Regions from separate parts of the Haloimpatiens massiliensis genome, predicted to be linked through region 1. Evidence: riboswitches for the same ligand, from Rfam matches in the RefSeq annotation. Region 1 holds a riboswitch; the other holds the start of a gene.
What was found. Region 1 has a riboswitch for thiamine pyrophosphate ahead of thiW (energy coupling factor transporter S component ThiW). Riboswitches for the same ligand answer to the same signal wherever they lie in the genome.

Region 1 (5,806 bases):
TACATTATCCATTCTTAAAAGAGGATTATTTTTATCTGTAGGTTCTTTTTCAAACACATCTAATCCTGCCCCTGCTATTTTGCCAGTTTTTAGAGCATCAATTAGAGCTAGCTCATTAATCGTTTGCCCTCTAGACACATTAATAATTATTGCTGACTTTTTCATTAAGTTAAATTCTCTAGCATCAATGAAATGATATGTTTCTTCAGTAAGGGGAGTTAAAATCACAATAAAATCAGAATTTTTTATAAGCTTATCTTTAGAGGAATATTTTACTCCCAGCTTATTTTCTATCTCTTCTTTTCTGTGCCTATTATAATATAATACATCCATATCAAATCCTAATTTAGCTCTTTTAGCTACAGCCTCACCTATCCTTCCCATACCTATTATGCCTAAAGTTTTATGATGTACTTCTGTACCTACATATTCTTCTGGATAAACTTTTTCCCACATTCCAGCTTTTGTTATTCTATCAAGTTCTGGTATTCTTCTTGCCAATGATAATATAAGTCCAAAAGTTAAATCTGCCACTGTATCATTTAGTATATCTGGAGTATTAGTACCTACTATTTTTTTCTTTTTCATATCTTTAATTACAAAATTATCATATCCTACAGATATATTACTTACTACTTTTAAATTAGGCATAGAATCTAAAAATTCTTCATCTATTTTTGTTCCAATGGTTATCAAGCCATCAATATAATTATAATTTTTTATTATTCCTTCTCTGGAGAGTATTTCATCACCTTCATTCATTTCAAGATCACAAAAATTTGAAATATATTCCTGAACTTCTTTTGAAACTCTTCGAGCAATATATACTTTAGGCTTCACAATCATCCCTCCTATAGTTAATCTTTATAAATTTTATTAATGATATCTATCATTTTATTATTCTTTTTTGCCATTGATTTTTCCTGTAAATTAAATATCCATATATACAAATTATAAGATTGCTAAAACTCATAGAAAACCAAATACCAGTAGATCCTATATTTGTTAAATACTTAAATGCAAGTATCATAGGCAATCTTACAAACCAAAGTCTACCTATTTCCATAGCCATGGAATACTTTGTATGTCCAGAGCCTTGGAATATTCCTTGAAGTACACTAAAAATCCCCATCAAAGGCATAGAATAAGCTATGTATTGAAGATATGTAATACCTTGAGATATTACACTACTATCATCTTTAGACTGTATGAAAAATTCTATGATTTGCTTGTCCCAAATTAACATAATTATGCATCCTAATAGTGAAAATGCTATTGTAAGTTTTAAAGATTTTCTAAAAGCCTCTTTAACTCTTTTCATCTGATCATTTCCTAAGTTTTGTCCTACAATAGAAGTTAAAGCAGCTCCAATACCCATTGCAGGCTGCATTACAAGTCCCGTAATTCTGTTAACCATACCAAAGGCGGCTATAGTAGCTGTACCATAAGAGGCAATAAAACTATTTAAGACCATAAAACCTAATGCAGAACCAGATTGTCCAATAGAAGATGGCACAGCAATTTTTATAATTTTATATAATATATCCTTATTAAATTTGAAATTTTTAAAACTTATTTTTATAGTTCCCGGCTTTAACTTTAACATAGAAAATCCAGCTACACTAAGTAATGCTTTTGTTAATAAAGTAGCAATAGCAGCACCCTTTATGCCCATATTAAAATTAAATATAAAAATAGGATCTAATACTATATTCAAAATTGCACTAATTGCACTAAGTATTGTAGGTTGTAAAGTATTACCTTGGGCATTCATTATAGAATTATAATTAAAAAATAAAAACATAAATGGCATATCTAAAAAAGTTATTTTCAAATATATACTACTATATTTTAACAATTCTCCTGAACCACCCATAAGTTTTATTACTAATGGACTTATTATGTATCCAATTGCTGAAAAAACTACAGAAATAAAAAAAGAAATGGCAACTAATTGACTGGCATATTTATTAGCTTTGTCATATTTAGATGCTCCTATTAATTGGGATAAAATCGATGTACCTGCTATGGACAATCCTATTCCAATAGAAACAAATAAAAAATTAATAGGCCAAACAAAAGATGTAGCTGCAAAATGTACTGAACCTATTTTACTAACCCATACTCCATCTGCTAAATTATATAAAGTCTGTATTAAATTATTTATCATAATTGGTAAAGCTAATGTGATTATAACTTTGTACATATTTCCTTCCAATATTAAATTTCTTCTTTCCTTCGAATCCATATTATGCGTTACTGAAAATTTATAAAAGTTTATTTTTTCCTTCTACAATGCTACTTATTTTGCAGTAACTCCCTCCTTTCTTATTTTTAAGATTCTCTCCATATTTAATTCTGTAAGCTGTATTTTGTCTTTTCTAATTTTATTTCTCTTCAAAATTTTCTTATTATTAAACTTCTATATTAAATATATCACATTTTATTATTTCTTTGATTAATTTTTAAATTTTAACCATAATAAAAAGCATCTACTTATAATGAATTACAACTCTAAATGTTATGCATATAATATATCATATGCATAACATTTAATCTGCACTTCACTAAGCAGATGCTACTCTCTATTTTTATTCTACTCTATATTTTATTTTTTCTGTTATCATATCATCAGAAATACTAAACATATTATCTATAAGTTCAGTTTTAAAACTTCCAGTCCCCTTAACATGCTGAGAAAGTTCACCACATATTCCCATAAGAGCTATAGCAAGAACAGTACCTCCAAATATATTTTTAGAAGAAATACAACTTGCTATAAGTGTATTAAGCATACAACCTGTACCAGTTACCATTGAAAGCATTTCACAGCCATTGGTTATTAAATATGTATCAATACCATTTGTTATTATATCTACCACTCCTGTTGCTGCAATAACAGCCCCGGTTTGCAAAGACAATTTTTTTAACATTTCGATACTTCTTTCGGAATTTTTTTCTGTTACCATGTCAAATTCACCCACATCAATACCCTTTGAATTACTCTCTATACCATAAATTGCTTTTATTTCAGACATGTTGCCCTTAATAACATTTGGATGACACTGGAAAATAAATTTCTTTGCATAATTTAATCGAAGTTTACTGCAAGCCACACCTACCAAATCAATTACTTGTGGAATTTTATTTTCAAAGGCAATTTTACCTGAAATCAACATAGATTTCATTCTTGTGTCTGTTATATTCCCAAGATTAACTCCCAAAGCTTTAGAAGTAGCAGTAATTTCAGCAACCTCCAAAGGGTGCTCCGCCATAATAGGTTTGGCACCAACCGCAAGCACCATATTTGCGCAATCATTTATTGAAATAGGATTTGTAATACAATGAATTAGTGGTTTTTTTAATTTAACATTCTGTCTTATTTGCAATAGATCGTTTATTGTTGCATTTTGATTTGTCATAAACTTTCGCCCCCAAAGTCCTCTGAATTTTTGCAAGCATCCCTATTCTGCTTAATGCCGCTAGAAAAATAAATGCAATGGTTCCACCGATAAGTGTACCCATAATAAATGAAGGAACGTAGAACATCCATGTAAGTCCTGTTCTACCCCAAATAAATGTCATAACAGGATATGAAACTATAGCTCCTATAATGCCAGTTCCTATAATCTCACCTATAATGGCACAAATCAAGTTTCCTTTAGATACTCTGTATAAAATTCCAGATAAAGCAGCACCAAAAACTGCTCCAGTTAAAGCTAAAGGTGGAATTCCCAAAAAAAACATTCTTATGACACCAATAAGTGTAGCACAAAGCAGTGAATACCAAGGTCCAAGAATAACAGAACATACTATGTTAATAAAATGTGCCATAGGACACATGCCTTCAATACGAAGAATCGGTGAAATCACAACTCCCATTGCCACCAACATTGCAAGCATAAGTTTTTTTAATAATTTTGAGTTTTTTTCCATAATAAAATACCTCCCTAATAATATTCATTTTCCCAATATGTTATATAGGGAATAAACACCATTATCGAGGTATAGTTTTATCGTAACTAAATAGCAATTCCCTATATGACATAAGCCATACTGGTCGGTCGAAGCTCAAAAGCCTCCTCTCACCTTGAAACACAAGTTCCCTCGCTATTTAGTTGTATTTTGCAATATTAGCTCAGGGCGCTCCTCCTTCACTAATCAAAAATATTCTCTTTGCAGCATAAAAAATGAGATACACCAAATAAGGCACATCTCATTTACACTCATAAGATATATAAACAAATAGTATAAACTAAATATTTCCTTACGTCGGCATTATCCGAATCAAGTTATGGGTCGAAGCATAAACTTCCTCTCAGCCTGCAACCAAGCTCCCCTTTTTAGAAATTGTATCATATAAATTTTTTAAATGCAACACAAAGGTAAAAATATAGAAAAATATGAAACTGCAAGAACTAAAAAGAACCGCATTAGCGCTTCTCTAGTTTTGTTAATAAACTATTGTATTATCTGCTCATTTTTAGATTCCACTTTTCTAGTAAGACACATTATTCCAGCTATCAAAAATAATATCAATGAGGCAACATTAAGGAGATTACATAAAAAAACTCCAACTCCTGCAATTATCATCATTATGCCAGAAACTTTACTATTTTTATTTACTCTACAAGCAAAAACTAAACCAACTATTGATAATATTAAACCTATAATATATATTACTGTGAATACAGTCTCAGTACTCTCTACTGGTTCATTTCCTAACAACAAAGAAATAGCTCCAACCAAAGTTATAAATGTTATTATTATACCTAAAATTCCCCCTATAAGTCCTAGTACAAATTCAGCTGTTCTTTTCATAACGATTCCCCCTAATATATCATATAATAAAATTATATATTATTTATTCCAATATTAGAAGTATTAACCAATTAAAAATTTTAAATATAAGTTTTAGTATTCCTTTTTAGTTGATTTAGTTTTCTATATTCAATTAATACTACTGAATTTTATATAACAACTAACTTATATGGGTATATGGAATCATCCAGTTTAATTGTTTCATTTAACTTTTTGAACACTATAATAGCTACTACAATAAAATAATTATATTGTTCCATTTAATACTAATACTAAAAGAATACATGTAACTAGTATTAAACCGGAAATAAGTGTCACCCCAAGGTTAATTTTTTTAACTGGATTAGATTTCGATGACTCAGGAATAAGGTTACTTCTTCTCAAGGAATTTACTAAAGGTTTATATAAAAGCATAGTTAAGGCTGCATTTAATCCACCCTTTAAAAGATTAAAAGGTAAAAATGCTGGAATCAATAGTTTTGCCACAGCTTCTCTAGGATACCCTAAATAAATTGGAGCAATAAGATAATTCCAAAGAAGCATAACTATTGTCATTAAAATACTTCCAGTAATAAGTCCATATACAGCTCCCTTAAGTGTATGATTTCGTTTATAAATATAACCTGCTGTACATGCAAAAGCACATGTAGAAATGATATTCATAATAAAACCTATAAAACCAGTATCACTAACAGTGAACATTTCCACAAAAGAAACTAGCACTGAAATAATAAATGCTGATAACGGACCAAAAATAAATCCTCCAATAGTAATAATAACATCTTTAGGATCATACTTTAAAAACATTACTATAGGAATACGTCCTAAAACCATAATAATATAGGCAATAGCACTTAACATTGCCAATGTTGTGAGTTTTTTAGTGTTTGTTTTCATTTTACATTCCCCCTAAAAATAGTAACACCTGAAAGAAATGTCTTTCAGGTGTTAATTGCAATTAGGTGGACAATTAGAATTGTAAAAA
Region 2 (5,806 bases), 310 kb from region 1:
TTAGATACTATATTCTTAGCTTCTTTTTCTATCTCATCCATATTCAATTTATTTCTTTTAATACTATTTGCACAGTTAAATCCGCAATAAGCACATTTATTTACACAATAATTTGCAAGATATAAAGGTGTAAATAACTCTATTACCTTACCGTAATTCTGCAAAGCTAATGTATGCGCTTTTTGTGCCATTTCCTCTAAAAATTCTTCTGCCTTTGACGACAACAATGTTAAAAAATCCAATTCACTTATTACGTTTTTACTCAAAACTCTTTTTACATCCAATTCAGTAACATTATTAAAGAATTCATCATAATCAAAGTCCTTATATCTAGAATAATAATCATAAAATCTCACTCTATTTACCCCCATTCAAAAAACCAGTAAGTGGTGAAGATGCATTCCCATATTGTGATTGTACACCCATTCTAGCCTCATAAGCCATTCTACCTGACTTAACTCCTAACGAAAAAGCTTCTGCCATTTTAACTGGATCTTCAGATGTGGCTATAGCTGTGTCTACTAAAACGGCCCCTGCACCCATTTCCATAGCTTGTACTGCATCTGATGGTTTTCCTACACCTGCATCTACTATAATAGGAACTTTTATTTCTTCTATAAGTATTCTTATTAATTCACCTGTTCTAATTCCCCTATTACTTCCTATAGGTGCTCCCAATGGCATAACTGCCGCTGCTCCAACATCTACTAATCTTTTTGCAGCCATCAAATCAGGACTCATATAAGGAAGTACTACAAAGCCTTCTTTACTTAATACTTCTGTAGCTTTAATAGTTTCTTGATTGTCAGGAAGTAAATATTTATTATCCGATATAACCTCTATTTTAACCCAATTTCCACAGCCCATAGCTTTTCCAAGCCTAGCTATTCTTATAGCTTCTTCTGCAGTTCTTGCTCCTGAAGTATTAGGAAGTAATATTACATCTTTAGGTATACATTCTATAATATTTTCCCCTCTTGAATTTAAATCTACTCTTCTTATAGCCGTAGTTACCACTTGAGTTTGTGACTTTTCTATTACTTTAGGTATAACTTTTGTGGAAGGAAACTTTCCAGTTCCAACAAATAATCTACTTTCTAATTCCACTCCACCTATAATTAATTTTTCCATAATACACATCTCCTCATATTTAACAATCATTTTCACCTAACAAAATTCTAATTATCATATTTGCTTGATGATTTGCTGCAATAGCAGTCCTTGGAGCCATAAGTCCACAGCCTATCTTTGCTTCAGATTCTAAGTCTCCTACCATATAAAAATTTTTCATAACTCTCTTTGTCTTTATTAAATTTGAACTAAAATAACCTGCCATACCCGATGCAGCTACAACAGTTTTTTCTCCGTCCAAAAGTATGGTATTAACTATTTCTGCCTTGTTAATAGGATTATCCAAAGCTTCTGCCACAATACTTGCATCATCAAAGCATTTAACTACATTGTTTTTATCCAAATATAAATCTTTCGTTACAACTTCCACAAAGGGATTTATGTTGCCTATTATAGCTTTTATAGCTTGGGTTTTCTTCATACCTATGTGTTCTATGAAATACTGCTGCCTATTTAAGTTACTAGGTTCCACCACATCAAAATCTACTAATATAAGTTTACCAATACCCATTCTTGCTAAAGATACGGCTATATTAGATCCTAGTCCCCCAAGCCCTGCTATACCAATAGATGCCTTTTTAATTTTTTCATGCACCCCAGGAGTATGTCTGGAAGTTAATAAACATTCAATTTCTTCTTTGTCTGGCATCTGTCCTTTATTTATAAAAAATAAATTATCCCCTTCTTTTAGTTCATAATTCTTATCTAAAGGAAATCCATTTAAAATACATATGTCTCCTTTATAATTAAATATCTTTTTTAATTCAAAAGCTGTAATATTTTCATGAACTTCAATTTTCCTTCCATTAAAAAAAATCTTCAATTTTAACCCCCACCTACAAAAGCTACAATTTCAACTTTATCTTCTTTGCTTAATATCCTATCTTTAAACTTATCTCTGTCCAATATCTCCATGTTTATTTCTACAACAACTTTTTCCCTGGAAATATTCAGTTCTTCAAGCATTTTTTCCACTGTAATGCCTTGCTTAAAATCCAGTTCTTTTCCATTTACTATCATTTTTACACCTCCTACCGCTTCAATATATTTAGCCTTTGTATCTCTTTTTTTATAAAACAAAAAAAGATACAAATCCGCAGGAAATGTATCTAAAATACCTCAATAAAAGCATTCCCTACGTTGGTTCTAACCAAATCAGGTTCCTAGGGTCAGAGATAACATCTCTTTCTCAGCCTGTCATTACAGGATCCCCTTGCTTGCATATTAAATTTTACATATATATCATAACACTTTTTTCTATTTAGGTAAATAAAATTATTGTAAATGTTGAATTATAATAGATAACCTTGATATAATTGCATTTGCATATAGTATAGAAAAGGGGTGATATAATGAATAAATCAAGTATAAACAAATCAAAGCTTTTCTTCATGGGGTTAGAAAGCAGATTTTAAGAAAACTCTTCTATATTTAAAAAAATAAGTACAAATTTTAAAACTGGTTTAAAAGAATTTAAAGGCCTAGGCATTTATAAGGATAATAAAATTCAATATAATTTCAACGGAATTACAAAACTTCAAAGTTTAAAGAAAATTTTACAGAACATATGTGTAGATGCTGAAAGCTATGAAGCTCTAGAATTTATATATAGCGAGAGAGGCACAAATATACTAATATCTGCTGACCATAAAAATGTAACCATGAAAAATATAGAAGTTAATGAATCTTCTAAAGAACCTAATACTAGAACTAAGGTTTCTAAAAAAGATTCCTGCTCAGAACATCACGGTTTCCAAGGAACTTCAACGTTTTTAAATAGAGACTATTATATTAAAGTTGGAAAAGCAGATAGTTTATTAAAAGAAATAAATATAATGACAAAAGACAGCAAAATTAAAAATGACAAAATAAGAAAATATAATCAAATAGATCACTATGTTGAACTTTTAGATAGTATATTTGATAAACTAGATAGGAATAACAAAAAAGGTATCACTATATTAGACTGCGGCTGCGGTAAATCCTACTTATCCTTTGTATTAAATTACTATTTAACTGAAGTAAAAAAATTAAAATGTCATTTCATAGGACTTGATTATTCTAAAAAGGATGATTTTCCTCCACTACGTTACGGAAAATCTTTAATTTATAAATAGAAAACCGCCAATAATATTTTTTAGGCGTAGCCTTTCGTTTAAGCCCTAATTCCCGATTATTAATAATATTTTGTCTAATCGGGAGATATAATTAGTTACTTTAGATTAGAAACTAATGAATAACCAATTATTAAAAATAAGATATTGAATAAAATTTAATATCTTTTGTAGCAATACACCGCCTTGTATAAATCTTAGCTTTAATATTTAGGCTGGCTGTCGCCAATAAAAGATTTTTAAAGGCTTTAAAAAAAACTATAATTATTCCATTAATGACATAATTATATTTTTTATTATCAAATTATTATATTTATATACTTTTTATTTAATTAAAGATTTTCTGTAGCATAGCGGAGGAAAATCATCCTTTAGTTAGCTGTCTCCCTCCTTTGATAACTTATGCATGAACCGAAAAATCTGTCTTTAAGGTAACAATAAATATATTTTTTAAGACTATTGAGCTAGCCTTAGAAATTCTTTGTTTTCAAATTTCAATACCCGTTAAGAAGCTTTCATGTTTGAGCGCCGTTAGAAGCGAGTTTGAAAGCTTTAGGGGATTGAAATTTGAAAACATTAGAATTTCTTGGCGTATTGCGAACAGTCTTAAAAAATATATTTATTGTGGACTTAAAGACAGATTTTTCTTGCAGAACTTGCTTCTCAATATTCTTACTTTACGAATTCTTCAAGACAACTACATAAAATTATTGGTTTATTGTAATGTAGTATCCTCTTAACGTCCTCTATTGCAGTGGTATTGGGGTTTACCCATATTAAGTTTTCAAGCTCTCTGCCCTGAAAACTTTCTAATAATAATTTTTTTATAGAAAAATCTGTTATAGGGAAAGAATATCCTATTATCACTAACTCTTTACAGCTTTTTAATTCATCCTTAGCTTTTTTCCATATACCATGTATAAGTTTTTGTCTATAGTCTTTATAAAGTACAGGTGGAATAATTAATGGATCCATTATACCCTTATCTGTATAAATTTCATTATCTTGCCACCAGCATTTATTAGTTAAAACCACCTTACCAGAACCATCTATATTAATTTTTTTATCATCCTTCAACTCTATATAATTCACCCAATTTAATGAACCATGCAGCTTTAAAATTTCAAACCCCTTTAAACTTTGATTATTTATTTTACCATTGATAAGATTGTTCTCTTTCTGCATTTTCACTTCATCAAAACACACGCCATAACATTGGCTATTTTGAGCAGAAATTCCTGTGGCATATTCAATAGCCTTTTCTAAATTACAATCATAATTAAATGTAATAATGCTCTCTCCATTTTCGCAAATTCTCTTACCAAAAGAAACCATAGCTGAAGATTCTTTAGCAAACTTTTGAAACGGATATAAATTTTCTATAAACATAACCTTAAATAATGAATTTATTTTAATTAATTCATAGGCATCTAAGTATCTTTTCTCATCCAACGCTTCTAATATTTGTAATTGTAAAAGTGTAAAACACTCCCCTATATCGAAATGAGTTTCACTTAAGCTATCTGGATTCAGTGTCCAATATTTTTCTATATAACAAAATACTGATGAAAATTTATTAATGTAATATTCCTTAGCGCATTTATCTTTTTTAAATAAGGTACTGAAAAAACTTTTAGATAAAGGTGGACTTATTCCATCTTCTCCTTTTATACATTTATTTATTCCCGCTCCTATTAAATAAACTGTACCCTTTGTATCCTTTCTCATACTATCACCTATTAATAACCCCTTTCTTAATTCTTAGTCTAGTCTTTTAACCATCTCATTACAGTAATTTTTCCCCTTTAAATTTACTAAAATAATAACAAATTATTATTTTTAACTAAAGTTTTTAATCCAGATAAAATCTTTTAACTAAAATGTCTTAATTTATTTTGTCCAATTTTGCAAAAAATACAAAAGCTCTATAACCATTTAAGTGATTATAGAGCTCTCTATTTAATTATTCTTATTATAATAAATACATTTGCTATTAAAGTTTGTGTATTTTTTCTCTATTGTTTTTAACTTCTTTTGTAGCATTTCTTGTATCATAAAGAAGTGTTGCTTCTTTAACTATTCTTTCATAATCATAATCGCTATGGTCTGTAGTTATTAGAACTATATCAGCAGTTTTTATAGCCTCTTCCCAATTTACTGAAGTATATTCTTTTCCTGCATGTTTAAAATTTGGAACATATGGGTCATTGTATATAACATCTGCGCCATTTTTCTCTAAATGTTCTATAACTTTTAATGCTGGTGATTCTCTCATATCGTCTATATCCTTTTTATAAGCCACTCCCATTAGAAGTACTTTTGCACCATTTAGTGCTTTCTTATGACCGTTCAATAGTCTCATAGCATTGTCTACTACAAATTCTGGCATGCAATCATTTATTTCACCTGCTGTTTCTATAAGTCTTGTATGATAGTCATACTCCCTAGCTTTATATGTTAAGTAGAATGGATCTAGTGGTATGCAGTGTCCACCTAATCCTGGACCCGGATAGAATGCCATAAATCCATAAGGCTTAGTCTTAGCTGCTTCTATTACTTCC

Region 2: it holds a riboswitch for thiamine pyrophosphate, as region 1 does, so the genes downstream of both, thiS (sulfur carrier protein ThiS) here and thiW (energy coupling factor transporter S component ThiW) in region 1, are expected to answer to the same signal.

Annotation. Positions count from the first base shown of each region.
Region 1 is NZ_LT854640.1:918,438-924,243, forward strand. Features, by position in the region: gene C1715_RS12590 (2-hydroxyacid dehydrogenase) at 1-846, opposite strand, end outside; gene C1715_RS12595 (MATE family efflux transporter) at 890-2,248, opposite strand; gene thiM (hydroxyethylthiazole kinase) at 2,592-3,389, opposite strand; gene thiW (energy coupling factor transporter S component ThiW) at 3,367-3,936, opposite strand; TPP riboswitch at 4,246-4,351, opposite strand; gene C1715_RS12610 (DUF4064 domain-containing protein) at 4,462-4,821, opposite strand; gene C1715_RS12615 (ECF transporter S component) at 5,068-5,718, opposite strand.
Region 2 is NZ_LT854640.1:1,225,727-1,231,532, forward strand. Features, by position in the region: gene thiH (2-iminoacetate synthase ThiH) at 1-356, opposite strand, end outside; gene C1715_RS14030 (thiazole synthase) at 358-1,131, opposite strand; gene thiF (sulfur carrier protein ThiS adenylyltransferase ThiF) at 1,151-1,954, opposite strand; gene thiS (sulfur carrier protein ThiS) at 1,957-2,151, opposite strand; TPP riboswitch at 2,246-2,355, opposite strand; gene C1715_RS19845 (methyltransferase) at 2,793-3,248, shown strand; gene C1715_RS14050 (SIR2 family protein) at 3,918-4,973, opposite strand; gene C1715_RS14055 (nucleotide sugar dehydrogenase) at 5,239-5,806, opposite strand, start outside.